DNA from 3 places in the Streptomyces sp. BK022 genome. Region 3 is predicted to be linked to each of the others. Evidence: riboswitches for the same ligand, from Rfam matches in the RefSeq annotation. Region 3 holds a riboswitch; each other region holds the start of a gene.
What was found. Region 3 has a riboswitch for thiamine pyrophosphate ahead of EV284_RS11105 (thiamine ABC transporter substrate-binding protein). Riboswitches for the same ligand answer to the same signal wherever they lie in the genome.

Region 1 (10,120 bases), on a different contig from region 3:
CCCAGGCCGTCTGCAGCCCGGCCGTGAGGGCGGCCAGGGAGATCGTCAGGGGGACGAACAGAAAGTGATAGACGGTGGTGATGCCGAACTGCCAGCGCGCCAGGGTCTCCGGCGCCAACGCCAGTTCCACGTCGTCACCCCTCCTTACTTCGCGGTGCCGGTGCGGCCTTCGCCGCTTATGCCCCCCACATATGGAGCAATCCGGTCGGAGCTTGTGAAAGCGTTCACATTCACAAGCCATTATGGCGCACACGTATTCGGCATCCACAAGGGGGCCCCTACGACGAAGGGCCCCGCCTCCCGGCAGGGCCCTCACCGCACGGACTGCGGACCGGCGTCAGTCCGCCACCTCGCGGCGGAACGCCTCCGCCGCCTTCAGGAACAGGTCGTTCGCCTCGTTCTCACCGACCGTCACCCGCACGCCCTCACCGGCGAACGGCCGCACGACCACCCCGTGGTCCTCGCACGCCGCCGCGAACTCCATGGTCCGCTCCCCCAGCCGCAGCCACACGAAATTGGCCTGCGTCTCCGGCACCGTCCACCCCTGCGCGCGCAGCGCGTCGACCACCCGGGCGCGCTCGCACACCAGCGAACCGACCCGGCCGAGCAGCTCGTCCTCGGCCTGCAGCGAGGCGATCGCCGCCTCCTGCGCGACATGGCTCACGCCGAACGGCACCGCCGTCTTGCGCAGCGCCGCCGCCACCGGCTCGTGCGCGATGGCGAAACCGACCCGCAGCCCCGCCAGCCCGTACGCCTTGGAGAAGGTGCGCAGCACGCAGACGTTCGGCCGCTCCCGGTACAGCTCGACACCGTCGGGCACCTCGGAGTCCCGGATGAACTCCCGGTACGCCTCGTCCAGCACCACCAGCACGTCCTTCGGCACCCGGTCGAGGAACCGCTCCAGCTCGGCCCGCCGCACCACGGTGCCGGTGGGGTTGTTGGGGTTGCAGACGAAGATCAGCCGGGTCCGCTCGGTGATCGCGTCCGCCATGGCGTCCAGGTCGTGCACATCCCCGGGCGTGAGCGGCACCTGCACGGGCGTGGCGCCGCTGATCCGCGTGATGATCGGGTACGCCTCGAAGGAGCGCCAGGCGTAGATGACCTCGTCGCCGGGACCACTGGTCGCCTGCACCAGCTGCTGGGCCACGCCGACCGAGCCGGTGCCCGTGGCCAGGTGGGAGACCGGGACGCCGAAACGCTCGGCCAGCTCGGCCATCAGACCGCCGCACGCCATGTCGGGGTAGCGGTTGAACTCGGTCATCGCCGCCGTCACCCGCTCCATCACACCCGGCAGCGGGGGATAGGGGTTCTCGTTGGAGGACAGCTTGAAGGCGACCGGACCCTCGGCCGAGGCGGGCTTGCCCGGCTTGTAGGTGGGGATACCCTCCAGCTCCGCGCGCAGCTTGGGGCTCGTCTCGCTCACCGCAGTCCTCCTCGCGACCACCGGCGGACCGTCGACGCCGCCGGCATCCAATGCTCCTCACCTTATGAGGATTCGGCGCGCTTGCGCACCGGTGCGTCCCGGCTTCCGCGGCTCCGGGGTCACGCCGGGCGACTGGCTGCGCTTTAGGGGGCGCACCACGCATTTGTCCATGCGCCGGTAGCTCGCGCCGTGGCGCGCGTCCCTCGTGAAGGTGAGTTGAGACCTCTTCGAGACATGGAGCCCTTGGCAGGCCCACGCGCGTCGACAAGACACGTCTTGCCATCGACCCAGCCAACTGACTTGCTTTCAAAGGTGGTTGGGGCCTGACGACCATGCAGAAACGTGCCTGTCAACGCATGCATATGCGTCCGCCCTACCCCACCGGAAGAGCCCTACTATCGGCTCGCCATGACAGCAGCAGGGAAGCACCAGGTGAGCCGCGCGGAAACCTCCCGGCGGGGCAGCCGGCCCGGACGGGCCGGCATCAGAGACGTGGCCGCCGCCGCCGGGGTCTCCATCACGACCGTCTCCGACGCCCTCAACGGCAAGGGGCGGCTCCCGGACGCCACCCGCCGCCATGTCCGCGAGGTCGCCGACCGGCTGGGCTACCGGCCCTCGGCCGCCGCCCGCACCCTCCGTACCGGCAAGTCCGGCCTGATCGGCCTGACCGTGACCACGTACGGGGATGAACCTTTCACCTTCACCGAGTTCGCGTACTTCGCCGAGATGGCGCGGGCCGCCACCTCCGCCGCGCTCGCCCGGGGGTACGCCCTGGTCATCCTGCCCGCGACCTCCCGGCACGACGTGTGGTCCAACGTCGCGCTGGACGGCACGGTCGTCATCGACCCCTCCGATCAGGACCCGGTCGTCAGCGAACTGGTCCGGCAGGGTTTACCGGTCGTCTCCGACGGCCGCCCGGCCGGCTCCCTCCCGGTCACCGCCTGGGTCGACAACGACCACGAGGCCGCCGTCCTCGGCATCCTCGACCACCTCGCCGCCGCCGGGGCCCGCCGCATCGGCCTGCTCACCGGCACCACCACGGACACGTACACGCACCTGTCCACCACCGCCTACCTGCGCTGGTGCGAGCGGGTCGGCCAGGACCCGGTCTATGAGGCCTACCCGGCGCACGACCCGTGCGCGGGCGCCGTCGCCGCCGACCGGCTGCTCGCCCGCCCCGACCGCCCGGACGCCGTCTACGGCCTCTTCGACCCCAACGGCACCGACCTGCTCGCCGCCGCCCGGCGCTACGGCCTGCGCGTCCCGGAGGATCTGCTGCTGGTGTGCTGCAGCGAGTCCACCGTGTACGCCACCACCGAGCCGCCCATCACCACGCTCTCGCTGAAGCCGCGCCGCATCGGCACGGCAGTCGTACAGCTCCTCATCGACGCCATCGAGGGGGTCGAGTCGGACCAGCCGGTCGAGCAGGTGATACCGACGGAGCTGATCGTGCGCACCTCCTCCCAGCGCCGCCCGCCGCGCACCACGGTCAGCCCGCCGCGGGCGCCGGAACGGGACTGACGCGGAACCGGTCCGAGGAACCCGGAGAGGTACGCGAGGCGTGGCGGGGGTCCGCCGCGCCTCGTCGAACCGGGGCGGGCAACCGGCCGGCGGCCACCCCGTCCCCGCCGGGCAACCGGCCGGACTCCTGCCCAATCGGGACGAAAGCCCCAGTGATCAGGGACCTCACCGTGATTCACCACCCCTGGGTCATCACATGGCGCGACGCGCGTTCCTATGATGGGCGCACGACACCGCGGGCCGCTGCGACCAGGCAGTCCGAAGCGGTGCAGCTTCGGCGCGATGGTGGAGGGGTCTGATGACTCAGGGGGCCGGTCTGGGACCCGATACGGAGCGTACGGCGACGTTGCGCGACTTCCGGGTGCCCGCGTACGTCCACGAGACCGGTCCGTACGCCGACGTGCACCCCGGTGACGTCGTCCCTCCGCAGGAGGAGGAGCACCCCGACGGGTACACCCCGACCGAGCGCGACCTGCCGGTCATCCAGCGCGGCGACACCCTCCCGCCCCCCGTCGAGCCCGCTCCCGCCCCGGCGCCGCAGCCCGAGGCGGGCCCCGGTCCGCTGTTCGTCGTGGGCGACGTCCACGGCTACATCGAGGAGCTGCTGAGCGCGCTGCGGGAGAAGGGCCTGGTCGACGAGGAGGGCCAGTGGTGCGCGGGCACCGCCCGGCTGTGGTTCCTCGGCGACTTCACCGACCGGGGCCCGGACGGCATCGGCGTCATCGACCTGGTGATGCGGCTGTCCGCCGAGGCCGCGGCGGCCGGCGGCTACTGCAAGGCGCTCATGGGCAACCACGAGCTGCTGCTGCTGGGCGCCAAGCGGTTCGGCGACACTCCGGTCAACTCCGGCGCGGGCACCGCCACCTTCCAGGCGGCCTGGCTGCTCAACGGCGGCCAGAAGACCGACATGGACCGCCTCCAGGACCACCACCTCCAGTGGATGGCCCGGCTGGACGCGGTCGAGGAGGTCGACGGCCATCTGCTGCTCCACTCCGACACCACCGCCTACCTCGACTACGGCGACTCGATCGAGGCGGTCAACGACACCGTCCGCGAGGCGCTGACCCGCAACGACGCGGACGAGGTCTGGGACCTGTTCCGCAAGTTCACCAAGCGCTTCTCCTTCCGGGACGAGGGCGGCGCCGACGCCGTGCGCTCCCTGCTGGATACGTACGGCGGCTCCCGGGTCGTTCACGGCCACAGCCCGATCCCCTATCTGCTCGGCCAGGTCGGTTCCGAAGAGGGTGAGGAGCGGGGCGAGCCCCACGTCGAGGGCCCGCACGTCTACGCCGACGGCCTCGCCATCGCCATGGACGGCGGCGTGACCATGGCCGGAAAGCTGCTGGTCCAGCAACTCCCGCTGGACGCCTGACCCCGCACCGCGCCGCCCGGCACCGGGCCGGGACTGCGCGGAAGGGGCACGGGGCATCGCCTCAATTTCCGGCAACCCCCTGTCACCGTGCGGTGTGACAGCTCTACCATCGGCTTATCCGTAGCAGGCTCCCCTCCGTTTCTGCCCGACGGCTCGTCACCATGCGAGCCCCAAGCCCTACGGAGCATCGGGGGATGCACATGAACAGCGTTCCGCAGCACCTGCTGAGCGAGGACCGCCGGGAATTCGAGCGGCTCCTCGATGAGGCGCTGCGCTCCGCACCGGCCCACCCGGAGCTGTCCGGCATCGGACAGCGGCTCAACCCCGAGCAGTTGCGCACGATGGCGCTCAGCGCCACGGCCCTCATCACGGCGGCGGCCGCCGCCGAGTACCAGCGCTACGTGGAGGTCCGCGAGGAGCTGCGCCATCCGGCCCCGGCCGCCGAGTCGGCCGCCGAAACCGCCCCGGTCGAGACGGAGTCGGGCGCTCTCGGGCTCGCCGCCGCCCTCGGGGAGACGGCCGAGGCCGCCGGTGCGGGCGCCAGCGCGATGGTCGCCGTGCTCGCCCCCGTGCTCGCCGGGACGGCCGCCGTGCTCTTCCTCCTCGTCGGCTACATCCTGCGGATGGTCGCCCCCGGCCAGCAGTTCGGCCGGACCATGGTGACCGTCGGCTGGGTCTTCGGGGCCGTGACGGCGGCGGCGATCCTGGCCGCCGGGGTGGCACTGCTGCTCACCGCGCTGCGCAACAGTTCCTCCGCCGAGGCGGCCGCCCAGGCGGAGGCCCGCGAGGCGGTGGCACGGGCGGGCGAGGAGTGGCGGGACGCCCTGCTGGAACGCGGCATCCTGCCGTTCCTCCGCGACGCCCTCGCCCAGCCCGGCACGCCCGCCGCCCAGCCCCTGCCGGCCCCCGGCCCGAGCCGGATGCCCCGCCTGGGCTACGGCCGCCCCGGCTTCACCAGCCCCGACGACGGCACGGCCACCGACCGGCCCCGCTTCAGCAGCCCGGACTACTCGAGCCCGGACTTCGGCGGACCGGAACACCAGCCGGACTGAACATCCGGCCGGCGTCCCGTACGACTAGGGCGTCAGGGGGTGTCCTCCGCGATCGGCAGGTAGACCCGATTGCCCGTGGCCGCGAACTCCAGTGACTTCCTCGCCATGCCCTCCTCGATCTCGGCCCGGTTGCCGCCGTGTTCGCGCCGGATGTCCTGCGAGATCTTCATGCTGCAGAACTTCGGGCCGCACATGGAGCAGAAGTGGGCCGTCTTGGCGGGCTCGGCGGGCAGCGTCTCGTCGTGGAACTCCCGTGCCGTGTCCGGGTCCAGGGCGAGGTTGAACTGGTCCTCCCACCGGAACTCGAAGCGGGCGTCCGAGAGCGCGTCGTCCCACTCCTGGGCGCCGGGGTGCCCCTTGGCCAGGTCGGCCGCATGAGCGGCGATCTTGTAGGTGATGACCCCGGTCTTGACGTCGTCCCGGTTCGGCAGCCCCAGGTGCTCCTTGGGCGTGACGTAGCAGAGCATCGCCGTGCCCCACCAGGCGATCATCGCGGCGCCGATACCGGAGGTGATGTGGTCGTAGGCCGGCGCGATGTCGGTGGTCAGCGGGCCGAGCGTGTAGAACGGGGCCTCGTCGCAGATCTCCTGCTGAAGGTCGATGTTCTCCTTGATCTTGTGCATCGGGACGTGCCCGGGGCCCTCGATCATCGTCTGCACGTCGAACCGCCGGGCGATCCGGTTGAGCTCCCCGAGCGTGCGCAGCTCCGCGAACTGCGCCTCGTCATTGGCGTCCGCGATCGAGCCGGGCCGCAGACCGTCACCGAGCGAGTAGGTGACGTCGTAGGCGGCGAGGATCTCGCAGAGCTCCTCGAAGTGCTCGTACAGGAACGACTCCTTGTGGTGCGCCAGGCACCAGGCGGCCATGATCGAGCCGCCGCGCGAGACGATGCCCGTCTTCCGGTTCGCCGTGAGCGGGACGTAGGGCAGACGCACACCGGCGTGCACCGTCATGTAGTCCACGCCCTGCTCGGCCTGCTCGATCACTGTGTCCTTGTAGATCTCCCAGGTCAGCTCCTCGGCCCGGCCGTCGACCTTCTCCAGCGCCTGGTAGAGCGGCACGGTGCCGATGGGGACGGGGGAGTTGCGCAGCACCCACTCGCGGGTGGTGTGGATGTTGCGCCCGGTGGAGAGGTCCATGACCGTGTCCGCGCCCCAGCGGGTCGCCCACGTCATCTTCTCCACCTCCTCCTCGATCGAGGAAGTGACCGCCGAGTTGCCGATGTTGGCGTTGACCTTCACCAGGAACCGCTTACCGATGATCATCGGCTCGATCTCCGGATGGTTCACATTGGCGGGCAGCACGGCGCGTCCCGCCGCGATCTCGTCGCGGACCACCTCGGGAGCGACGTTCTCCCGGAGCGCCACGAACTCCATCTCCGGCGTGATCTCCCCCTGGCGGGCGTACGCGAGCTGGGTGACCGCCCGGCCCGCGCGTCCGCGCCGGGGCTGGCGGGGCCGTCCCGGGAAGACGGCGTCCAGATTGCGCAGCCCGCCGCGCGGCGAGGTGTGCTTGAGCCCGTCGTCCTCGGGGCGGACCGGACGGCCCGCGTACTCCTCGGTGTCGCCACGGGCGACGATCCAGTTCTCCCGCAGCGGGACGAGCCCCCGGCGGACATCGGTGTCGGCTTCCGGATCGGTGTACGGGCCTGAGGTGTCGTACAGCGTGACCGACCGCCCGTTGGTGAGATGCACCTGACGGACCGGCACGCGCAGGTCGGGGCGCGAACCCGCGACATACGCCTTGTGCCAGCCGATGGACTTTCCGGCCTCCTCGCCCGACGAGTTGTTCGTCGCGTTCTGCGTGGAGGCAGGCGTGCGTGCGTCCTTGTTGGTCATGAGACCTACTCCCTACGCCGGCATTACCCGGTAACAGGTTCGGCGGTCGACGCAGCGATTCCCGTCCGCAGATGTTCACGGGGAACCACGTTCCACGTGAAACATCGCAACGACGGAGGTCAGCGCCCTCTCAGCCCGGTGCTCCGAGCTCCCGCGTGTGCAAAGGTGCCTCCACGCTAGCGCCCCATGTGACGGGATGAACAGTGGGCCTCCCCCGTTCTTGCAATGATCGGGCCGTGACCACGACGCAGCAGTCTCCCTACCCTCCTCCCGGCCCACCCCACCGGCCCGGCTCCGGACCAGGTCCCGGCGACGGGGGTGGACAGGGGCACGGGCACGGTGGGCACGGCCACGATGGGCACGGGCACGATGGGCACGGCGGGCATGGGCACGGCGGGCACGGTTCCGGGGGCGGGCACGGCCATTCCCACAGTCACGGCCCCGCCACACCGGTCTCCAAGCATCTGCGCAAGGTCATCGCGGCCATCCTGATCCCGTTCAGCGCGGCCGTCGTGGTGGGGCTGGTGGTGCTCTGGCCCGGAGGCGCGCCCCCGCACCAGCGCACCGGCGTGGGCTTCGACCGCCAGACGCAGCAGGCCACCGTCACCACGGTGACCTCCGTGAGCTGCCAGGTCGGTGGCGCGGGCGGGCAGGCCCCCGTCGGCGACCCCTCCGCCACCGGCGGCGCTCAGGGCGCCCAGGAGGACAAGAAGGGCCCCTGCAAGAAGGCCACGGTCCGGGTCGACACCGGCAAGGACAAGGGCCGCACCTTCACCGAGCTGGTGCAGCCGGACCAGACCCGGCAGCTGCACCAGGGCGACAAGGTGGTGGTCGCCTACGAGCCCAAGGCGCCGAAGGAGCTCCAGTACGCGGTCACGGATCTGAACCGCACGTTCCCCATGGCCCTGCTCGCCGGGATCTTCGCGGTCGCCGTCGTGGTGGTGGGCCGGCTGCGCGGCGTCATGGCGCTGGTGGCCCTGGCGGTCAGCTTCCTGGTACTGACCCTGTTCATCATGCCCGCGGTGCTCCAGGGTTCGAACCCGCTGCTGGTGGCGGTGGTCGGGTCGAGCGCGATCATGCTGATCGCCCTGTACATGTGCCATGGCCTCTCGGCCCGCACCTCCGTAGCGGTGCTCGGCACGCTGGTCTCGCTGCTGCTGATCGGCGTCCTGGGCTCGCAGTTCATCGGCTGGGCCGCGCTCACCGGCAACACCGACGACAACACCGGCCTGATCCACGGGCTCTACCCGTCGATCGACATGAGCGGTCTGCTGCTCGCGGGCGTCATCATCGGCTCGCTCGGCGTGCTGGACGATGTGACGGTCACCCAGACCTCGGCCGTGTGGGAGCTGCACGAGGCCAATCCCTCGATGGGCTGGCGGGGGCTCTACCGAGCGGGCATCCGCATCGGCCGCGACCACATCGCGTCCGTCGTCAACACCCTGGTCCTCGCCTACGCGGGCGCCGCGCTGCCCCTCCTGCTGCTGTTCTCCATCGCGCAGAGCGGGGTGGGCACGGTGGCCACCAGCGAGCTGGTGGCGGAGGAGATCGTGCGCACGCTGGTCGGCTCGATCGGCCTGGTCGCCTCGGTGCCCGTCACCACCGCGCTCGCCGCCCTGGTCGTCTCGGCGGACCGCCCCGCGCCCGGGGCGGCGGCTCCGAAGGGCGCCCGGCCCGTCGCGGCCCCGGGCGGCCGGGGGCGGCGTCGGAAGCACTGAGCGGGGCGCCGGGGGCGCCGGACCCTGAACCCTTGCAGAAGCGTTTCTTCAAAGGTCCACGGAGTCCGTTCGAGCGCCTGGCTCCCCTCGGCCACGCCCCGTCAGCCCGCGCTCTGCTCCTCGGCCAGGATGCGGCCCAGCGCCTCGTCGAGGTGGGTGTCGAAGTCGGCCAGCGCACCCTCCTGCCCGAGCGGCACCAGCTTGTCGGTGCGGTCGAGGAACGCCACGAGCGGCGGTGTGGAAGAGCGGAACAACGCCTGGTCGCCGCCCACCTGAAGCCGGATCAGCACCTCGCCCAGCACCTCGCAGTCGACGGGGGAGATGTGCACATCCCCCTCGCCGCACGGCCGACCGACTCCGTCGATCATCAACTCCCGGCCGAAGACCCAGGTCACCGGGGCGTCACCGGGCAGATGGAAGGTGAGCCGCACCGCGTAGGGATCACTCGTCTCATAGCGCAACTCCACCGGAATACGGAAGGAAAGCTCCTCCGAGACGAGAAAGCTCATCATGACTTCTGCCTGTACGGACTCGCGCATCGCCTACCCCGTCATAAGACATCGACTGGCCGGGTTTAATCCCTGACTGGGGTCAAATCTAGCTGAACGTGCATGGCAGATCACAAGGAGTGAGTTTTCAGATGCTGATAGAGAGCGCCAGCGCACCCATGTGACGGCCCATTTCCGCCTGCAACCTCCTTGTCATACACGGGAGTTGATCCACCTGATGGGCGGGGAGCGAAATCGCCATCGTCGCCGCGGTTGTACCGACAGTGATCGGCACCGCCGCACAGACCGCGCCAAGGGCGTACTCCTGCCGCTCCACCACCGGTTCCATGCGCCGGGTCCTGGCCAGGCGCCTGAGCAGGGCATCGTTGTCGCGGACCGTGTAGGGGGTGAGGGAACGGACCGGATAGCGCGCGAGGTGATCACGACGTGCGTCGTCGTCCAGTTGGGAGAGCAGGCATTTCCCGACGGCGTGGGCGTGTCCCGTCTCGCGGAAGTCGGCCCACTCCGCGACCGCCGGCGTCTCCCGTGAGTCGGCCACGCACATGACCTCGACCTCACCGTCCCGGTACATCGCGTAGTACACCGGGGCACCGATCGCGTCGCGCCAGTGCGCGAGGGTGTCGGCCACCGTGCTGCGACGTTTCTGCTGCGCTCCGCTGCTACTCAGCCGGTCCGCCGCATCACCGA
Region 2 (10,120 bases), on a different contig from region 3:
GGCGGTGGGGTCGGGGCGGGCCGGGGTGAACACGTCGTCGCGGTCGTAGGCGTCGTCGTGGTCGTAACCGTCGGTGGCGTACGCCGCGGTCTCCGGGCCGGGGTGGTCACGGCCGGAGTCGGCGGACTCGTCCGGGCCGGGGTCGCCGAGGACCGGGTCCTGGTGCTCGGCGCGATTGCGGCGGCGCCGGGTGACCGGGCCCGCCTCCTCGTCGTCGGGGCGCTTGACGGCCCAGCCGGCCGCGAAGCCCTTGCGGAAGGACAGCGTGACGTAGGTCTGTCCGACGGCGAACGCGATGGCGCCCAGCCCGATGACGACGACCGACGGCATCAGCACGCCGACCACCACACCGAGGAACCCGCTGAAGGCGAGCAGCCGCCAGCGCAGCCGCGCCTTGTACTGCAGCAGCACTTCGCCGAGCAACCACAGCGCGACGACGCCGAACGCGATGTAGAGGACCGTCCAGCCCATGTACGCCCCTCTCCCAGTGACCGTTACGCAGTGTGTCGCATCGCGGTGCGGCCGGTCTAGGCCCGCGGAGGTTGGTGCAGGCCCAGGTTCTCGTAGATTTCCAGCGTCGCCGTGGAGTTGTTCAACGTGATGAAGTGCAGTCCGGGCACCCCCTCGGCGAGCAGCCGGGCGCAGAACTCCGTGGCGAATTCGATCCCCAGGGAGCGTACCGCCGCCGGGTCGTCCTTCGCCGCGAGGATGCGCTCTTTCAGCTCGGGCGGGAACAGCGCGTTGCTCAGCTTCGGCAGCCGTTCCAGCATCTTCACGCTGGTGACCGGCAGGATCTCCGGAATGACGGGGGTTTCGCAACCCGCGGCGGCGACGCGGTCGCGCAGCCGGAGGTAGGAGTCGGGCTGGAAGAACATCTGCGTGATGGCGTAGTCGGCACCCGCGCGGCACTTGTCCACGAAGTGGGCGACGTCGGTGTCCCAGTCGGCGGAGCGCGGGTGCATCTCCGGGAAGGCGGCGACGCCCACGCAGAAGTCCCCCGACTCCTTGATGAGGCGCACCAGTTCGGCCGCGTAGGTCAGCCCCTCGGGGTGCGCGACCCAGTCGCCCATCGGGTCGCCCGGCGGGTCGCCGCGCACGGCGAGCATGTTGCGGATGCCGGCGTCCGCGTACTGGCCGATGATGTTGCGGAGTTCGGCCACCGAGTGGTCGACGGCGGTGAGGTGGGCGACCGGGGTGAGCGTCGTGTCGACGACGATCTGCTGGGTCTCCTTGACCGTGGTGGCACGGGTGGTGCCACCCGCGCCGTAGGTGACGGAGACGAAGTCGGGCGCGACGGCCTCGACCCTGCGCAGCGCGTTCCACAGGTTGCGCTCGCCCTGCGGGGTCTTCGGCGCGTAGAACTCGAAGGAGTACGCCGTCTTGCCGGTGGCGAGGATGTCCCGGACGGTCCGGGCTCGATCAGTCCTGGTGGATGCGGTTCCGAGGGCCATACCCGCAGGTTAGCCACGGGTGGCCGGTGACCCAACCGGGCACCGGTGATTTGGCCGAATTGCCGGGCCCTTGTCCACCCCTTGGGACGGCTCCCGGTCAGATCTCCCGCAGCCGCTTGGCGAACTCGGCCGCCGCCGCACCCGGATCGTCCGCCGCCGTGAGCGCGCGGACCACGACCACCCGGCGGGCGCCCGCGTCGAGCACCTCGTCCAGGTTGGTCCGGTCGATGCCGCCGATGGCGAACCAGGGGCGCTCGGTCTTCAGGCCCGCCGTGTACCGGACCAGGCCGAGGCCGGGGGCGTGGCGGCCGGGCTTGGTGGGGGTGGGCCAGCAGGGGCCGGTGCAGAAGTAGTCCACGCCGTCCTGGACGGCGGCCGCGGCGGCCTCCGCCTCCGAGTGGGTGGAGCGGCCCACGAGGACCCGGTCGCCGAGGATCGCGCGGGCCGCGGGCACCGGGAGGTCGCCCTGGCCGAGGTGGAGCACGTCGGCTCCGGCCGCGTGGGCCACGTCGGCCCGGTCGTTGACCGCGAGCAGCTTGCCGTGCCGTGCGCAGGCGTCGGCGAACACCTCCAGGTGGGCCAGCTCCTCGGCGGCCTCCATGCCCTTGTCCCGCAGCTGGACGATGTCGACACCGCCGACCAGGACCGCGTCCAGGAACTCGGCGAGGTCGCCCTGCTCCCGGCGGGCGTCCGTGCAGAGGTAGAGCCGGGCGTCGGCGAGGCGGGCGCGGGCGGTGTCGGGCATGCGGTGGGTCCCCCGGTGTTCGGTGTACGGGTCGGCTTGCGTGGGGGCGGCGCCGGGCCGGGCGCCGCCCTGGGGCGCGATGGAGCGCGGTGGGTCAGACGGCCAGCGCCTGGGCCCGGCGCTTCACCTCCGTGCCGCGGTTCTCACTGAGGGCCTGGGCGGGGGTGCCGGGCAGGGAGGGGTCCGGGGTGAAGAGCCATTCGATCATCTCTTCGTCCGTGAAACCGTTGTCCCGCAGGAGCGTCAGGGTGCCGGTGAGGCCCTTGACGACCTTGTCCTCGTCGATGAAGGCGGCGGGGACGTGCAGCGCGCGGTTCTCACCGCGGCGTACGGCGATGAGCTGGCCCTCCTTGACCAGCTGCCGTACACGCGTCACCTCGACGTCGAGCTGTTCGGCGATGTCGGGGAGGGTGAGCCAGGCGGGGACAAGAGCGTCGGTATTGGTGTCAATCTCGGTCACGACACCTAGCCTGCCATCCTCCACCGGCAGCCGGTAGTCGGGCCACTCCGCGCGCGGGCACCCCGCCTACCCGGTGACGGCCTGCTTCAGCGGGAGCGCGGGGTCCGTCAGGGCGTCGGCGTCCATCAGCCGGCCCGCCTCGATCAGCCGTCTGCCCTGGGCCAGGTCGCGCGGGCGGCCCACCGCCAGCAGGGCCACCAGACGCCCCTCGCGCAGCCAGCACACGGTCCAGGCGGGGTCGGCCGGGTCGCCGCGCCACACCGTGCGGTCGGCGGCCGCGTGGTGGCCCGCGTACTGCACGAACCGCCCGAACTGCTCGGACCAGAAGTACGGCACCGGGTCGTAGGGCGCCGCCTCCTCGCCCAGGATGTCGGCGGCGACCGTACGGGGGCCCTGCAGGGCGTTGTCCCAGTGGTGGACGAGCAGCCGCTCGGCGTAGCGGGCCGAGGGGAAGGAGGTGCAGTCGCCGACCGCGTACACGTCCTCGGCGGAGGTGCGCAGCCGGTCGTCGGCCAGCACCTCGCCGTGCGGGCCGAGGGCGATGCCGGAACCGGCCAGCCAGCCGGTGGCGGGGCGGGCTCCGATGCCGACCACGACGGCGCCGGAGGGCAGCCGGGCGCCGTCGTCCAGCACGACCGCGCCGGGCTCGACGGCCGCCACCCGGGTGCCGGTGCGCAGGGTGACTCCGGCGTCGGCGTACCAGGCGGTCATCGGGGCGGCGACCTCGGCGGGCAGGGCGCCGGCCAGCGGGCGGTCCGCGGCCTCGACGACGGTCACCGCGCAGCCCGCCTCCCGGGCGGCGGTGGCGAACTCGGCGCCGATCCAGCCCGCGCCGACGACCACCACGTCGTGCTGCGCGGCCAGCACCGGGCGCAGCCGCTCGGCGTCGTCCAGGGTGCGCAGCAGGTGCACGCCGGGCGCCTGGTCCGTGCCGGGCAGCCGGACCGGTTCGGCACCGGTGGCGAGGACCAGCACGTCGTACGGGACGGGCCCGGCGGTGGTGTCCACCTCGCGGTCGGCGGGGCGGACGCCGAGCGCCTCGCGGCCCAGCCGGAGATCGATGCCGAGCGAGGCGAAGTCCACGTCGAAGGCGGAGCCGTCGGCGGTGCCCAGCAGGACGGCCTTGGACAGCGGGGGCCGGTCGTACGGCTGGTGCGCCTCGGCGCCGATCAGGGTGACGGGCCCGGCGAAGCCCCCTTCGCGCAGGGCGACGGCGGTCTGCACCCCGGCCATCCCCGCCCCGACGACGACCACGCGCCGTTCCTGTGCCTGGCCCGCCGAAGATCTCTGCTCGCTCACACGGTCACCTTAGGTCACTGACTCTCCGTCAGTCAGTGCGCTGCGGCACCGACCTCTTCCACCACGCTGGTGCCCGCGCCCGGCCCGGATTCCCATTGCCACTCCTCCTCCAGCCTCAGGCGGCCGTCGGGCAGTTCGACCACGGTGGAGACGCAGTGCCCGGAGGCGGTGGTGCCGTCGTGCCGGAGCTGCACGTAGCGGAAGTCGAGCCGGTCCCCGGCGCGGGTGCCGACGAGGTGGCCGCGCGCGATGTCGCCGCCCGCGTACTCGGCCCAGATCCGCCCCTCGCTCTCGTGGTAGGCGAACCGGGTCCCGGTGCCCACCTGGCCAGGTGCCTGGTCGGTCACGGGGGCGAGGGTGAGTCCGTCGAGCGAGCGGGGCATGGGCGAGGGCTCCCTTACGGGTGAACTGGGCGGGCGGCTAGGCTGGCCACCGTAACTGCACTCGCGGGAGCCCGGACGCACCGGGCTGAGAGGGAGGCTGGCGGCCTCCGACCGTACGAACCTGATCCGGGTCATGCCGGCGAAGGGAGGGGCGGGACGCCCATGCCGTCACATACGTCCGAACGACCCGGTGCTCCGGACGTCCTCGTCGTCGGGGGCGGGATCATCGGCCTGGTCACCGCCTGGCGCGCGGCCGGGCGGGGGCTCACCGCCGCCGTGGTGGACCCCGTTCCCGGCGGCGGGGCCGCGCGGGTCGCGGCCGGGATGCTCGCCGCCGTCACCGAGTTGCACCACGGCGAGGAGGGGCTGCTCGCCCTGAACCTGGCCTCCGTGCGCCGCTATCCCGGTTTCGCCGCCGAGCTGGCCGAGGCCACCGGCCACGACCTCGGCTACCGCCGCTCGGGCACGCTGGCCGTCGCCTTCGACACCGACGACCGCGCCCAGCTCCGCGAGGTGCACGAGCTGCAGCTCCGGTGCGGACTGGACTCCCAGTGGCTGTCCGGGCGGGAGTGCCGCCGGCTGGAACCGATGCTGGCGCCCGGTGTGCGGGGCGGACTGCGGGCCGACGGCGACCACCAGATCGACCCCAGGCGGCTGGCCGCCGCGCTGCTCGCCGCCTGCGAGCGGGCCGGGGTGGCCTTCCACCGCACGTGGGCCGCGCGGCTCGACACCGCCGCGGACCGGGCCACCGGGATCACCACGGCGGACGGGACCTCGCTGGCCGCAGGTCAGGTGGTGCTGGCGGGCGGCAGCCTCAGCGGGCGGCTACCGGGCGTGCCCGAGGCGCTCGTACCGCCGGTGCGCCCGGTGAAGGGACAGGTGCTGCGGCTGACCGTGCCGCCCCGGTACCGGCCGTTCCTCAGCCGTACGGTGCGGGCCGTGGTGCGCGGCGGGCCGGTGTACCTGGTGCCGCGCGAGAACGGCGAGCTGGTGATCGGCGCGACCACCGAGGAGCTGGGGTACGACACCACGGTCACCGCGGGCGGGGTGTACGAGCTGCTGCGCGACGCCCATGAGCTGGTGCCCGGCATCACCGAGCTGCCGCTCACCGAGACCCTGGCCGGCCTGCGCCCCGGTTCCCCCGACAACGCCCCGCTGCTCGGCCCCTCGGGCCTGGCCGGCCTGCTGCTGGCCACCGGGCACCACCGCAACGGCGTGCTGCTCACCCCCGTCACCGGGGACGTCATGGCCGACGTGCTGTGCGGCGCGGGCCTGCCCGAGGTGGCGCGCCCGTTCTCGCCGCGCCGCTTCGCCGCCCCCTCCCCCACCCTGGAGCGCTCCGCATGAACATCCTGGTCAACGGCGAGCGCCGCGAGGTGGCGCCCGGCACCGCCCTGGACGCCGTCGTCCGCGTCCTCACCCCGGCGCCCTCCGGGGTGGCCGCCGCCGTCAACGAGACCGTGGTCCCGCGCACCCGGTGGGCCGAGACCGGCCTCGCCGAGGGCGACCGGGTCGAGGTTCTCACCGCCGTCCAGGGAGGCTGACCATGACCACCGACCCCCTGCTCCTCGGTGATCTGGCCCTGGACTCCCGGCTGATCATGGGCACCGGCGGCGCGCCCAGCCTGGACGTGCTGGAGCGCTCGCTGATCGCGTCCGGCACCGAGCTGACCACGGTGGCCATGCGCCGGGTCGACCCCGGCGCCCACGGCTCGGTGCTCTCGGTGCTGGAGAAGCTCGGCATCCGCGTCCTGCCCAACACCGCGGGCTGCTTCACCGCCGGGGAGGCGGTGCTGACCGCCCGGCTGGCCCGCGAGGCGCTCGGCACCGGTCTGGTGAAGCTGGAGGTGGTGGCCGACGAGCGGACCCTGCTGCCGGACCCGGTGGAGACGCTGGACGCGGCCGAGACGCTGGTCGACGACGGCTTCACCGTGCTGCCGTACACCAACGACGACCCGGTGCTGGCTCGCAGGCTGCAGGACGTGGGGTGCGCGGCCGTGATGCCGCTGGGCTCCCCGATCGGCTCCGGGCTCGGCATCCGCAACCCGCACAACTTCGAGCTGATCGTGGAGCAGTCGCACGTCCCGGTGATCCTGGACGCCGGGGCCGGCACGGCCTCCGACGTGGCGCTGGCGATGGAGCTGGGGTGCGCCGGTGTGATGCTCGCCTCGGCCGTCACCCGCGCGCAGGACCCCGAGACGATGGCCTCCGCCATGCGGTACGCCGTGCACGCCGGGCACCTGGCCCGGCGGGCGGGGCGTATCCCGCGCCGCCATTTCGCGCGGGCGTCCTCCCCTGCCCGGGGGCGCGCGGACCTCGACCCCGAGCGCCCGGCCTTCACCTCGCGAAACGGTCACAGCTCTGCTGCAGCAGCTCACCCGGACGGCGCAGCGGGAGCCGGGCCCGCGCACCCCTCGTAGACTCGCCCGCGTGGATACGACCCTCTCGGACCCCCTCCTCGGCCAGGTGCTCGACGGCCGCTATCGCGTCGAGGCGCGGATCGCCGTCGGCGGGATGGCGACCGTGTACCGGGCCCTGGACATCCGGCTGGACCGGGTCCTGGCGCTCAAGGTGATGCATCCGGCGCTGGCCGCCGACGGCACCTTCGTGGACCGGTTCATCCGCGAGGCCAAGTCGGTCGCCCGGCTGTCCCACCCCAACGTGGTGCAGGTCTTCGACCAGGGCACCGACGGGGGTTACGTCTACCTCGCGATGGAGTACGTCGCCGGGTGCACCCTGCGCGACGTGCTGCGCGAGCGGGGCGCGCTGCGGCCGAGGGCGGCCCTGGACATCGTGGAGCCGGTGCTCGCCGCGCTGGGCGCCGCGCACCGGGCCGGGTTCGTGCACCGGGACATGAAGCCGGAGAACGTGCTGATCGGGGACGACGGCCGGGTCAAGGTCGCCGACTTCGGTCTGGTGCGCGCGGTCGACACGGTCACCAGCACCACCGGCTCGGTCCTCGGCACCGTCTCCTACCTGGCCCCGGAGCAGATCGAGCAGGGCACCGCCGACCCGCGCGTGGACGTGTACGCCTGCGGTGTCGTGCTCTACGAGATGCTGACCGGCGCCAAGCCGCACTCCGGGGACTCCCCCGCCCAGGTCATCTACCAGCACCTGAACGACGACGTGCCCCCGCCCTCGGCGCTCGCGCCGGGCCTGGCTCCGGAGCTGGACGGGCTGGTGGCCGCCGCCACCGCCCGCACCCCGGCCCTGCGCCCCGCGGACGCGGCCGCGCTGCTCGGCGAGGTGCTGCGGGTGCGCGGCACGCTCACCGAGGAGCAGCTCGACGCGCTGCCCCCGCGAGCCCTCTTGGGCGCCCACGACAACGCGGGCGACCGGACGAGTGTGCTGCCGCGCGCCATGACGGCGATCCGGCCGCTCCCGGTGAACGGGGACGGCGACGACGTCCACGACGTCACGAGCGTGCTGCACACGACCGACATCGAGCCCCCGCCCACCACCCGGCACGGAGCCGGACGGTCCCGGCGGCCCCGGCGCGGGCTGGTGACACTGCTGGTCGCGGTGCTGGCGGTCCTCGGCGTCGGCGGCGGCGTCTGGTACATCAACTCGGGCCAGTTCACCAAGGTGCCGCCGGTGCTGTCGCGCACCCAGGACCAGGCCGAGCAGCGGCTGAAGGCGGCCGGGCTGGAGGTGGGCGGCGTGAAGCGCGCCTACAGCGACACGGTGGACCGGGGCACGGTCATCAGCACCGACCCCTCGGCCGGCTCCCGCGTCCGGGGCCACGCCTCGGTGGGCCTCACGGTCTCGCTGGGCCCGCGCACCGTCTCGGTGCCCCGGGTGGCGGGGCAGCCGCTGGAGCGGGCGCGGGAGCGGCTGAAGGCGGCCGGTCTGGAGCCGGGCATGGTCACCCGGGAGTTCAGCGACGAGGTCGGGCGGGGCTCGGTGATCCGTACGACACCGGAGGCGGGCGTCGAGCGGCACGCCGGTTCGGCGATCGCGCTGGTCGTCAGCAAGGGCGCCCCCGTCGACATCCCGGACGTCAAAGGCGAGGACGCGGAGAGCGCGCGCCAGGACCTGACCGACGTCGGTCTCAAGGTGAGGATCGCCCCCGAGCGGGTCCACTCCGACTACGACAAGGGCCAGGTCGCCTCCCAGTCGCCGGAGCCGGGCGCCCGGGGCGCCGAGGGCGACACGGTGACGCTGACGCTGTCCAAGGGCCCGGAGATGGTGAAGGTGCCGGACGTGGTCGGGTCGAACGTGGACGACGCCCACCGGAAGCTGGAGGCGGCCGGGTTCGAGGTGCACGAGGACCGCGGGCTGCTGGGGCTGTTCGGCGACACCGTGAAGAAGCAGTCGGTGGCGGGCGGCGACGAGGCGCCCAAGGGCTCGGAGGTCACGATCACCATCCGGTGACCGGTCTCACCGCGGCCGCCGGTCCGGGCGCGCGGGACGGCGTGACACCCTGAACGGGTGACACTCCAGCCGTCCCCCGCAGCGCCCCTGACCGTCCCCGGTGCCCTCCGCAACCCCGTCGGCGCCCATGTGCCGGTGGCCGGCGGGCTGCACGCGACGGGACTTGCCTACGCCCGTGAGCTGAAGGCGGAGACCGTGCAGGTCTTCGTGGCCAACCCGCGCGGCTGGGCCACCCCGGCCGGCAACCCGGCGCAGGACGAGGCGTTCCGGGCGGCCTGCGCGGCGGAGTCGGTGCCGGCGTACGTGCACGCGCCCTATCTGATCAACTTCGGCTCGCACACCGAGGCCACGGTGGAGCGGTCGGTGGAGTCGCTGCGGCACTCCCTGCGGCGCGGGCGGGACATCGGCGCGCTCGGCGTGGTGGTGCACACCGGCAGCGCGACCGGCGGCCGTCCGCGCGAGGTGGCGCTGAAGCAGGTGCGCGAGCATCTGCTGCCGCTGCTGGACGAGCTGACCCACGACGACGACCCGTTCCTGCTGCTGGAGTCGACGGCGGGGCAGGGTTCCTCGCTGTGCTCGCGGACCTGGGACTTCGGCCCGTACTTCGCGGCGCTGGACGCCCACCCGAAGCTCGGGGTCTGCCTCGACACCTGTCACATCTACGCGGCCGGGCACGACCTGACCGGCCCGGACGGGATGCGGCAGACCCTGGATCTGCTGGTGGAGACCGTGGGCGAGGGGCGGCTGAAGCTGATCCACGCCAACGACTCCAAGGATGTGGCCGGCGCACACAAGGACCGCCACGAGAACATTGGCTCCGGACACATCGGGGAGGAGCCGTTCCGCGCCCTGATGGCTCACCCGGCCACGGCGGGCGTCCCGCTGGTCATCGAGACCCCCGGCGGCAAGGAGGGCCACGCGGCGGACGTGGCCCGGCTGAAGCGCCTCCGGGACGACTAGAGCTACAGCTCCGGGCCGTCGCCCGGCTCCTCCTGGTAGGAGTAGCGCTGTTCCTTCCAGGGGTCGCCCACGTTGTGGTACCCGCGCTGCTCCCAGAAGCCCCGGCGGTCGGCGGTCATGTACTCCACGCCCCGGACCCACTTGGGGCCCTTCCAGGCGTACAGGTGCGGGACGACCAGGCGGGCCGGGAAGCCGTGTTCGGCGGTGAGGAGTTCGCCGTCCTTGTGGATGGCGAAGATGGCGCGCTCGTCGGCGAAGTCGGCCAGCCGGAGGTTGGCGCTGAAGCCGTACTCGGCCCACACCATCACATGGGTGACGTCGGGCGCGGGCGGGGCCAGGTCGAGGATCGCGCGGGCGGGCACGCCGCCCCATTCGGCGCCGAGCATGCTGAACTTCGTCACGCAGTGCAGGTCGGCCACGACGGTGGCGTACGGCAGGGCGGTGAACTC
Region 3 (10,120 bases):
TCGGCGCAGCCCGGCGCGCTGCGGCTGCTGGCGGGGCGGGTGCTGATGTCGGAGGCCACCCGGATCGGACGCCCGCTGGGGGTGGTCTGCGCGGTGACGTCGGCGGCGCTCGCCACGACCGCCTTGTACGACCAGCCGGCCGCCGCCTTCGGCCCGTTGTCGACCGTGGCCACCCTGGTGGTCGGCGGCTGCACACTGGCCACGCTGCTGACCGCCGCCGTCGAGACCCGCCAGAACCGCGCCGGCACCACCGCCGCGCTGCTCCGCCTCGGTGCCCCGGCCACCATGCTGCGGGGCTCCGCCGCCCTGCGGGCCGCCGCGCTGATCACCCTGTTCGTCCCGCTCACCCTGCTGATCGCCTACCTGTCGGCACTGCCGCCGACGCGCTGAGGGACGAGCGAAGAAGGAAAGTCCGCGGGCCGCCGATGAGTTTTCCGGCGGCCCGTCGTCTATACCGGCGAACGCAGCTCGCGCACTTGTAGCAGGGGAGAACCGATGTACCAGCAGATGATCTTCGTGAACCTGGTCACCGCCGACGTGCCCGCCACCCGGAAGTTCTACAGCGACCTGGGTTACGGCATCAACGAGCAGTTCAGCACGGACGAAGTGGTCAGCGTGATGATCAGCGACACCATCGTGGCGATGTTCCTCTCGCCGGCGCACTACGCCCAGTTCACCCAGAAGAAGATCGTGGACTCCCGCACCTCCAGCGAGACCCTGCTCTGTCTGAGCGCGGAGAGCCGGGAGAAGGTGGACGAGCTGGTGGAGAAGGCCATCGCGGCGGGCGGCACCGCGCACGGGGCGACGCAGGACCACGGCTTCATGTACGGCCGCGCCTTCGACGACCTGGACGGCCACACCTGGGAGGTCATGTGGATGGACCCCGCCGCGGTCCAGGGCTGATCATGCCCGCATGACACCCGGCCGGATCATCTTTCTCAACGGCACGTCGAGTTCCGGGAAGTCGAGCATCGCGCGCGAGCTGCTCGGTCTCCTGGACGACGGCGTGTACTCCCACCTCTCGGTGGACGCCTTCAACGCGATGCGGGCCCGACGGGAGCTGTCGCAGAAGGAGTTCGATGCCGCGCTGCGCCGGACCCGGCTCGGCTTCCACCGCTCGGTCGCGGCCATGGCGGAGGTGGGTAACGACCTGGTGGTGGACCACGTGCTCAGCGAGCCGTGGCGGCTGACCGACTGCCTGACCGTACTGCGCCCCGAGGACGTGCTCTTCGTGGGCGTCCACTGCCCGCTGGAGGAGCTGGAGCGGCGCGAGCGGGCCCGCGGCGACCGGGAGCCGGGCCTCGCCGCCCTCCAGTACGACCTCGTCCACGCCCACGGCGACTACGACCTGGAGTGCGACACCGGGGCCGAGTCCCCCCGCGCCTGCGCCGAGCGCATCCGCGACTTCCTCCCCCACCGGCCGACCCCGACCGCCTTCACCCGGCTACGGGCCCGGCACCGTGTCGCGTGACGAGGCGGGGCCGGGAGGTGAGGCGGGGCCGCACTAGCATGTGCGGATGCCTCCGATACCCGCCCGGCCCGAAGAGGTCGCCCCGGACCACGAGATCGAGTCGCTGGCGGAGTTCGACGCCGTCGTCGCCGCGCACGGCACCCTCGCGGGGTTCCGCGTGCAGGCCGTCGACCTGACCGGCCGTACGGAGGACCTGCTGAGGCTGGACACCACGGGCGCCGTCTTCCTCGGGTGCCCCATGCACCTCGGCGCGTCCGCGCACCTCACCGCCCGGGGCGCCCTGGTGTTCCCTCCGGTGCCGGGCCTGCCCTTCGACCCGTACCGCGGCTTCGTCTACACCCCCGAGGAGCTGTTCGCCTCGCTGGCCGACGGATACGAGGCGACGCCGGACGCGCTGGCGTACGCGTGGTTCCAGCGGACCAAGTCGGACGGCGACATCCTCGCCTCGATGCTGCGCGCGGTCCACGACGACTCCGTCTCCGACGCGCTGGACGAACTCCTCACCGGCGCACGGGTGGTGGGCGTCATGGGCGGCCACGCGATGGCCCGCGGCACCGAGGAGTACGCGGGCGCGGCCCGGCTCGGCCGCGAACTGGCCCGCGCCGGCTTCACGGTGGCGACCGGAGGCGGTCCGGGCGCGATGGAGGCGGCCAACCTCGGGGCGTACGCGGCACCCTTCGAGGAGGGGATGCTGACCGAGGCCCTGCGGATTCTGGCCAAGGCACCCTCCTTCACCCCGTCCGTGACGGACTGGGCGCGGGCCGCCTTCGAGGTGCGGGAACGCTGGCCGGGCGGGGGCGGGTCGGTGGGCATCCCGACCTGGTTCTACGGGCACGAGCCGCCCAACGCGTTCGCCTCCCACCTCGGCAAGTACTTCGCCAACGCCACGCGTGAGGACGGCCTTCTGGCCCGCTCCAACGCCGGGGTGGTGTTCCTGCCGGGCGCGGCGGGGACGGTGCAGGAGATCTTCGACAACGCCACGCCCAACTACTACGGCTCGCGCGGCAATCCGACGCCCATGGTGCTGGTGGACGAGGAGCACTGGACCGAGAAGCTCCCCACCTGGCCCCTGCTGCGGGCGTTGGCACGGGAACGGCCGATGGAGTCCCGTATCGCCCTGGTTGGCCGGATCGAGCTGGCTTCCGACGCGTTGAAACGTCTCGCCGAGCAATAAGAAGGTAAAGTCAACGCCCGTTGACTGCTTACGCATTGACACGCTTATGGCGCGCTTATAAACCTGTGTGTCTTGTGGGGACGCTGGGGCTCCGCTCCAACTCCCCTTCAACCCCCCGCAGTTCTGCACTCAGCAAAGGACATGACTTGTCCATATCCCGCCGTAACGCGCGCCGCTCCGTGCGCATCCTGGGCCTGGCCTCCGCGTCGGCCGCCCTGGTCCTGGGTGTCTCCGGTCAGGCTCTCGCCTGCAACATCGGCGAGTTCAAGGCCGAGGCCACGTGCAAGGGTGAGAAGGGCCAGATCACCGTCACCGACCGCGACTTCTCCGGCCAGAAGGCCACCGTCTCGGTGTTCCTGGAGAACAACGGCGCCGACGAGAAGAAGATCGGCGAGCAGGTGGTGACCGGCACCAAGGAGGGCGCCACGATCGTCTTCGACGAGGACTGGGCGCCCGGCGCGGTCTACCGCGTCAACGTCAACGTGCCCCGCTTCATCGACAACAAGAACATCGAGCCCAACCTGACGGCTCCGGCGACCGCGTGCAAGAAGGAGGAGTCCCCCTCCCCCACCACGCCCGCCTCCGAGTCCGCCGCTCCGTCCGCGTCGGCCCCGGCCGAGGGCAGCGCCGCCCCGTCCGCGAGCGAGAGCAGCGCCGCCGCTCCGGCGTCCGAGGCTCCGAGCAACGCGCCGTCCGCGGCGATCGGTGACTCGAACCTCGCCGAGACCGGTGCGAACTCCAACACCGGCCTGATCGCCGGTGTCGCCGGTGCCCTCGTCGTCGTCGGCGGTGGCGCGGTGTACTTCGGCATGCGCCGCCGTGGCGCGAAGACCGGCAGCTGACGTCTTCGCCCACCCAGCACGACAGCGGCCCGTCCCCCTCTCGTACGGGGGCGGGCCGCTGCCTTGTGCGCGGGTCAGCCGAGGACGACGGTCTCCGCCGCGTCGAACTCCACCCCGACCTCGGCGCCGGTCCCGGGCGCGTCGCGCAGCGGGCAGGCCGCCTCCAGGTGCGGGCCGCCGTCGCGGGGCTGGAGCCGGAGCGCCACATGGGTGCCCTTGAAGGTGCGGGCGGTCACCGTGCAGGCGAGTCCCTCCCCGACGCCCACGAGCCGCACCCCGGCGGGCCGGACCAGCAGCTCACCGGCGCCCTGCGGTGACCCCTCGGGCACGGGCAGCTTGCCCCAGGGGGTGTCGGCGGCCGCCCCGGTCACACGCGCCGGTACCACGTTCTCGAAGCCGAGGAAGCGGGCCACGAACGCGTCGGCCGGCCTGCGCCACACCTCCAGCGGGGTCCCGGACTGCGCGATCCCCCCGTCCCGCATCACCACCACCCGGTCGGCCAGCGCGAACGCCTCGCCCTGATCGTGGGTGACGGCGAGCACGGTGGTGCCGAGCCGGCTGAAGAGCTCCCGGAGTTCGACCACCAGCCGCTCCCGCAGCGAGCGGTCCAACTGCCCGAGCGGCTCGTCCAGCATCAGCAGCCTCGGCCGGGGCGCGAGCGCCCGCGCGAGGGCGACCCGCTGCTGCTCCCCGCCCGACAGCCCGGCCACCGCCCGCCGGGCCGCGCCGGGCAGCCCGACCAGCTCCAGCAACTCCCTTACCCGCGACTCCCGTTGTTCCTTGGGCATGCCGTGCATGCGGAGCCCGAAGGCGACGTTGCCGCCCACGTCCCGCTGCGGGAAGAGCTGGTGGTCCTGGAACATCAGCCCGACCCCGCGCCGGTGCGCGGGCACCCCCGTCTGGTCCCGCCCGTCGAGCAGCACCCGCCCCGAGGACAGGGGCTGGAGGCCGGCCACGCTCCGCAGCAGCGTCGACTTGCCGCTGCCGCTGGGCCCGAGCACGCACACCACCTCGTGCTCGGCGACACCGAGGTTCACCGCATCGAGCACCGGCCGCCCGCCGAGACGGACGGTCGCCTCCTTCAGGCTCAGCAGCATCAGAACTCCCCCGTCCGGTCGGTGCGCAGCCGCTCCAGCAGGAGCAGCGCGGCCGCGCAGACCACCATGAGAATCGTGGAAAGGGCCATCGCCTGGCCATAGTTCAGCTCCCCCGGCCGGCTCAGCAGCCGGGCCACCGCGACCGGCAGCGTGGGGTTGTCCGGCCGGGCGATGAACACGGTCGCCCCGAACTCGCCGAGCGACACCGCGAACGCGAACCCCGCCGCGATCAGCAACGCCCGCCGCACCAGCGGAAGATCGACCTCCCGCCACACCCGCCAGGGCGACGCCCCGAGCACCGCCGCCGCCTCCCTGAGCCGGGTGTCCACCGCCCGCAGCACCGGCAGCATGGTCCGTACGACGAAGGGGGCGCCGACCAGCGCCTGGGCGAGCGGGACCAGGAACCAGGACTGGCGCAGGTCCAGCGGCGGCTCGTCCAGCGCGATCAGGAAGCCGAAGCCGACCGTCACGGCGGAGACGCCGAGCGGCAGCATCAACAGCGCGTCGAACCCGCGCATCAGCCGGCCCGCGTCCCTGCGGGCCAGTGCCGCGGCGGCCAGGGCACCGACCACCAGGGCGATACCGGTGGCGGCGACCGCGTACTCCAGCGAGGTCCACACCGCGTGCAGCGGCGCCACCAGGAACGTACCGCCGTCGGCGTCGGTCAGTGCCCGGTAGTAGCCGAGGCCCGGCGCGTCCAGCGAGCGGCGCACCAGCACGCCGAGCGGCAGCACCAGCAGCACCGCGACGGTGGCGAGCACCCCGCCGAGCAGCGCCCACTGGCCGGCGCCGCGCGGACGGCGGGCGGTGCCGGAGGCGTCGACCAGGCGCAGCGCGGTCTCCCGGCGCCGTACCGTCCAGGCGTGCACGGCGAGGATCGCGCCCACCGCGGCGAACTGCACCAGGGTGAGGACGGCGGCCGTGGTCAGGTCGAAGACCTCGGAGGTCTGGCGGTAGATCTCCACCTCCAGGGTGGAGAAGGTGGGCCCGCCGAGGATCTGGACCACGCCGAAGGAGGTGAAGGTGAACAGGAAGACCATCAGCGCGGCGGCGGCCACCGCGGGGGCCAGCGCGGGCAGGGTCACCTGGCGCCAGGCGCGCAGCGGGGAGGCGCCGAGCATCCGGGCGGCCTCCTCCTGCCGGGGGTCGAGCTGTCCCCAGAGCCCGCCGACGGTGCGGACCACGACGGCGTAGTTGAAGAAGACGTGCGCGAGGAGGATCGCCCACACCGTGGTGTCCAGGCGGACGCCCCACAGCTCGTCCAGCAGTCCGCCGTGGCCGACCAGGGCGAGGAACGCGGTGCCGACGACCACCGTGGGCAGCACGAACGGCACGGTGACCACGGCCCGCAGCGCCTGCTTGCCGGGGAACTCCAGCCGGGCGAAGACCCAGGCGGCGGGCAGCGCGATCAGCAGGGTCAGCGCGGTGGAGGCGAGGGCCTGCCAGGTGGTGAACCAGAGCACGTGCCGGATGTCGGAGCGGCCCAGCACCTCGGCGAACCGCCCGAGGTGCCAGGTGCCGTCGGCCTTGAGCCCGCGCGCCGTGATCGCGGCGACGGGCCAGGCGAAGAACAGCGCGAAGAACGCGACGGGCAGGGCCATGAGCCCCAGCCGCGCCGCGCTCCCGCGGCCTCGCCGTCCGGCTGCTCGCGCTACTTCAGAACGAGTGACGTCCACGAGCTGACCCACTGGTCGCGGTTGGCGGCGATCTTCCGGGGCGCCATGGTCGCCGGGTTCTTGACGGCGGGCCCGTACTCGGTGAACTCGGCGGGCACCTTCGCGTCCTTGATCACGGGGTACACGAACATGTTCAGCGGCATGTCCTGCTGGAACTGCTTCGACAGCAGGAAGTCGAGGAACGCCTTGCCGCCCGCGGGGTTCTTCGCGTGGTCCAGCAGGCCGGCGAACTCGACCTGCCGGAAGCAGGTGCCGTCCGAGACACCCGTCGGGGCGGTCTTCGGCTTCTTCTTGGCGTAGATCACCTCGGCGGGCGGCGAGGAGGCGTACGACACGACGAGCGGCCGGTCGCCGCCCGCCTTCCTGCCCTCGGAGGAGCCGGAGAACTCCTGGTAGTACGCCTGCTCCCAGCCGTCGACGACCTTGACGCCGTTGGCCTTCAGCTTCTTCCAGTACCCCTCCCAGCCCTTGTCGCCGTATCCGGCCGCGCTGCCGAGCAGGAAGCCGAGGCCGGGCGAGGAGGTGGCGGCGTTCTCGGTGACCAGGAGGTTCTTGTATTTCGGGTCCGCGAGGTCGGCGAAGGTGCGCGGCGGCTTCAGCTTGTGCTCGGTGAAGTAGGCCTTGTCGTAGTTGACGCAGATGTCGCCTTGGTCGACCGGGGTGACGCGGTGCCCCGCCGCGTCGAGCTGGAAGGCGGGGTCGACCTGCCCGAGGCCCTTGGCGGCGTACGGCTGGAAGAGGCCGTTGTCGAGGGCGCGGGAGAGCAGGGTGTTGTCGACGCCGAAGAAGACGTCGCCCTGCGGGTTGTCCTTGGTGAGGATCGCCTTGTTGACGGCCTGCCCGGCGTCGCCGTCCTTGAGGACGCGCACTTTGTAGCCGGACTGCTTCTCGAAGTCCGCGATCACGTTCTTCGACGCGGCCCACGAGTCGTGGCTGACGAGGGTCACGGTCTTGGTGTCCGCGGCCCCCTTGGTGTCGGCGGACCCGCACGCGGAGAGCGTGAGCAGGCCGAGGCCGGCCGCCGCGGCCACGAAGGTCTTGGTGTGCACTGGTGGTCCTCCTGGGTGGGCCAGGAAGAGACGCGGCCCTGCCCGGACTCCGCGCGGGAGGCCGGGCAGGGCACAACAGCTTGAGTGATGACCGAACTTCCTACCCAGAATGACCTGGGCGAGGTTCAGAGGGTCTGCGGCCTGGTTGCCGCACTCTCAGCGCTGTGGCGCTCCCCTGTCGGAATATGCAGATGTATGACTGGTATGACGTTGTACTGACCGGCCCAGGTTACCGCTCGGTGGCCGCGAGCTGGCCACACGCCCCGTCGATCTCCTGACCGCGGGTGTCCCGGACGGTCACCGGCACGCCGTGCGCGGCGATGGCCTCCACGAACGCCTTCTCGTCCTCGGGACGGGAGGCGGTCCACTTGGAGCCGGGGGTGGGGTTGAGCGGGATCAGGTTGACGTGCACGGGCCTGCCCTTGAGCATCCGGCCGAGCCGGTCACCGCGCCACGCCTGGTCGTTGATGTCCCGGATCAGGGCGTACTCGATGGACAGCCGGCGGCCGGACTTCTCCGCGTACTCGAACCCGGCGTCCAGCACCTCGCGCACCTTCCACCGCGTGTTCACGGGGACGAGGGTGTCGCGCAGCTCGTCGTCGGGGGCGTGCAGCGAGATCGCCAGCCGGCACTTGAAGCCCTCGTCGGCGAAGCGGTGGATGGCGGGGACGAGGCCGACGGTCGACACGGTGATACCGCGCTGGGACAGCCCGAGGCCGTCGGGGGCGGGGTCGGTGAGCGCCCGGATGGCCCCCACGACCCGCTTGTAGTTGGCGAGCGGCTCGCCCATGCCCATGAAGACGATGTTGGAGAGCCGCGCGGGGCCGCCGGGCACCTCGCCGTCCCTCAGCGCCCGCATGCCGTCCACGATCTGGTGCACGATCTCGGCGGTGGACAGGTTCCGGTCGAGGCCCGCCTGCCCGGTCGCGCAGAACGGGCAGTTCATCCCGCACCCGGCCTGGCTGCTGATGCACATGGTGACCCGGTCCGGGTACCGCATCAGCACCGACTCCACGAGCGTGCCGTCGAACAGCCGCCACAGCGTCTTACGGGTGGTGCCCTGGTCCGTGGCCAGATGCCGGACCACCGACATCAGCTCCGGGAACAGCGCCTCCCGCAGCTTCTCCCGCGAGCCGGCCGGGATGTCCGTCCACTGCTCGGGGTCGTGCGCGTACCGCGCGAAGTAGTGCTGCGAGAGCTGCTTGGCACGAAACGGCTTCTCCCCCGCCTCCGCGACAGCGTCCTTCCGCTCGGCGGGCGAAAGATCAGCGAGATGCCGCGGCGGCTTCTTGGCTCCGCGGGGGGCAACGAAAGTGAGTTCTCCGGGCTTGGGCATGGTGGTACCAGTGTCTCAGATCGACTCGGGGTGCCCAGGCCGGAGCGGGGTGGGGGTGGTCACCCGTGGGTGGCGTCTGTCGGCGTTGGACGGCCTCGGACGGCCCAGGAATGCGTGCTGCAGGAACGAGACGATCTCTCCGGAGGGGTGCGAGTGGACATGCTGGAGCTGATGGAGTGGCTGGCCGAGCGCGGAGTCACGACCGTCTTCAAGGTCGACGGTGACCGCATGATTGAACGGCGGACGGCCTGGATGGTCATTGTCAGCGGTGGGCCACTCGGCGAGGATTCGTTCTTCCGTGCCGACCTGGCCACGGCAGACGCATGCCTTGACTCGTTGCTCGCCCATCTGGAGAGCAAGGGACTGTCGCCGTTCACATGATCAGGATGTTCCCAGAAGCTGTTGCTGCCGCTCGCAGTTCCGGCGATTCGGGCCTCCCGAGCGATCCTGTGCTGTACCGCACGGTCGCTGACCACCACTCCAGCCCTTGAATCAGCGGTGGTGCAGCCCGCGTTCCACCTTGCGGGGTTCCCTGAGCGATCCGGTAGCACTACGGCGCCGCTCGTGAACTGGGGGACACAGATCAGCGCGGTTATCGGCGCCATGCTGGGCATCGGCGCTACCCTGCTTGTCGATCGCGTGCGGTACCGCCGTGATCATGCGAGTCGTGTCCAGGATTTACGACGAGATCTCTACACCAATACCTCACGGCCCTGACCGAGAGTTCGTCTTCCCTACGACTGATCATCCTGCGGGAGACTGACCCGACTGTTCGCTACCAGGCTGCTTTGGATGCCTTTCGAGACTCCTCGGTGCTCACGCGGCGCTATGAGATCAATCTGCAGGCACCGCCAGCAGTCAAGGAGAAGTCGGATCGCGTGTACCGACTCTTGCGTCAGTGGCGAGATCTGCTCGATACGAGGCCGGACCTCTCCCTGGCCTCTGTGGAATACATCGAAGCTCTTGATCAGTTCCACGAAGCGCGTACGGACCTCCAGGCCGTAATGCGTGAAAGTCTCTGATATGGGGCGCCATTGACCCGGAGTCAGTGGAGTCTGACTGGGGCCGGCTGGTGGGGCGTCGTTCATGCGTTGCCGACCGTGCCCGCCCCGAACGGAGGCTGTGAACTCTGGCCTCATCCCTATCAGGTCGATCACAGGGGATCGGCGACGTCGGTCAACCGGTCCTGCGCCTGTGCCGGTCGTCCACTGAGGTCCGGCACCGATCGCTGCTGTTGGCGCTTGTTGGTGTCAGCCGCTGGTGTCAGCCGTTGCACGCAGGCTTGACAGCGCCTGCGGCTCTACTCCTCGGCGGAAAGAACCACGTCAGCAGCACGCGCGTACCCCTTCGGATCGTCCACTGCCACCCGCACTCGCCACCGTTGCGGTCCCCCGATGTACTTGACGAATCGGCTCTCTCCGAGCACATCCCCGATCACGAACCGCCGGTCTGCCAAGTAGAGCGATCCGTCAAAG

Region 1: it holds a riboswitch for thiamine pyrophosphate, as region 3 does, so the genes downstream of both, thiC (phosphomethylpyrimidine synthase ThiC) here and EV284_RS11105 (thiamine ABC transporter substrate-binding protein) in region 3, are expected to answer to the same signal.
Region 2: it holds a riboswitch for thiamine pyrophosphate, as region 3 does, so the genes downstream of both, thiO (glycine oxidase ThiO) here and EV284_RS11105 (thiamine ABC transporter substrate-binding protein) in region 3, are expected to answer to the same signal.

What each region holds. Positions count from the first base shown of each region.
Region 1 covers NZ_SHKU01000006.1:170,638-180,757, forward strand. Annotated here, with positions in the region: gene EV284_RS24545 (cytochrome ubiquinol oxidase subunit I) at 1-130, opposite strand, end outside; gene hisC (histidinol-phosphate transaminase) at 338-1,423, opposite strand; gene EV284_RS24555 (LacI family DNA-binding transcriptional regulator) at 1,832-2,944, shown strand; gene EV284_RS24560 (metallophosphoesterase) at 3,243-4,316, shown strand; gene EV284_RS24565 (hypothetical protein) at 4,511-5,368, shown strand; gene thiC (phosphomethylpyrimidine synthase ThiC) at 5,401-7,206, opposite strand; TPP riboswitch at 7,199-7,371, opposite strand; gene EV284_RS24575 (YibE/F family protein) at 7,443-8,924, shown strand; gene EV284_RS24580 (SsgA family sporulation/cell division regulator) at 9,026-9,463, opposite strand; gene EV284_RS24585 (IclR family transcriptional regulator C-terminal domain-containing protein) at 9,561-10,120, opposite strand, start outside.
Region 2 covers NZ_SHKU01000003.1:883,963-894,082, reverse strand. Annotated here, with positions in the region: gene EV284_RS15615 (hypothetical protein) at 1-471, opposite strand, end outside; gene metF (methylenetetrahydrofolate reductase [NAD(P)H]) at 528-1,451, opposite strand; gene thiE (thiamine phosphate synthase) at 1,549-2,196, opposite strand; gene EV284_RS15600 (Rv2175c family DNA-binding protein) at 2,291-2,656, opposite strand; gene EV284_RS15595 (FAD-dependent oxidoreductase) at 2,723-3,955, opposite strand; gene EV284_RS15590 (hypothetical protein) at 3,988-4,338, opposite strand; TPP riboswitch at 4,392-4,504, shown strand; gene thiO (glycine oxidase ThiO) at 4,501-5,685, shown strand; gene thiS (sulfur carrier protein ThiS) at 5,682-5,882, shown strand; partial or broken gene EV284_RS15575 (thiazole synthase) at 5,885-6,676, shown strand; gene pknB (Stk1 family PASTA domain-containing Ser/Thr kinase) at 6,768-8,711, shown strand; gene EV284_RS15565 (deoxyribonuclease IV) at 8,769-9,671, shown strand; gene EV284_RS15560 (sulfite oxidase-like oxidoreductase) at 9,674-10,120, opposite strand, start outside.
Region 3 covers NZ_SHKU01000002.1:1,085,784-1,095,903, reverse strand. Annotated here, with positions in the region: gene EV284_RS11140 (hypothetical protein) at 1-390, shown strand, start outside; gene EV284_RS11135 (VOC family protein) at 496-903, shown strand; gene EV284_RS11130 (AAA family ATPase) at 914-1,471, shown strand; gene EV284_RS11125 (LOG family protein) at 1,518-2,645, shown strand; gene EV284_RS11120 (LAETG motif-containing sortase-dependent surface protein) at 2,792-3,487, shown strand; gene EV284_RS11115 (ABC transporter ATP-binding protein) at 3,562-4,584, opposite strand; gene EV284_RS11110 (iron ABC transporter permease) at 4,584-6,185, opposite strand; gene EV284_RS11105 (thiamine ABC transporter substrate-binding protein) at 6,236-7,309, opposite strand; TPP riboswitch at 7,389-7,496, opposite strand; gene rlmN (23S rRNA (adenine(2503)-C(2))-methyltransferase RlmN) at 7,539-8,645, opposite strand; gene EV284_RS11095 (hypothetical protein) at 8,805-9,026, shown strand; gene EV284_RS11090 (hypothetical protein) at 9,946-10,120, opposite strand, start outside.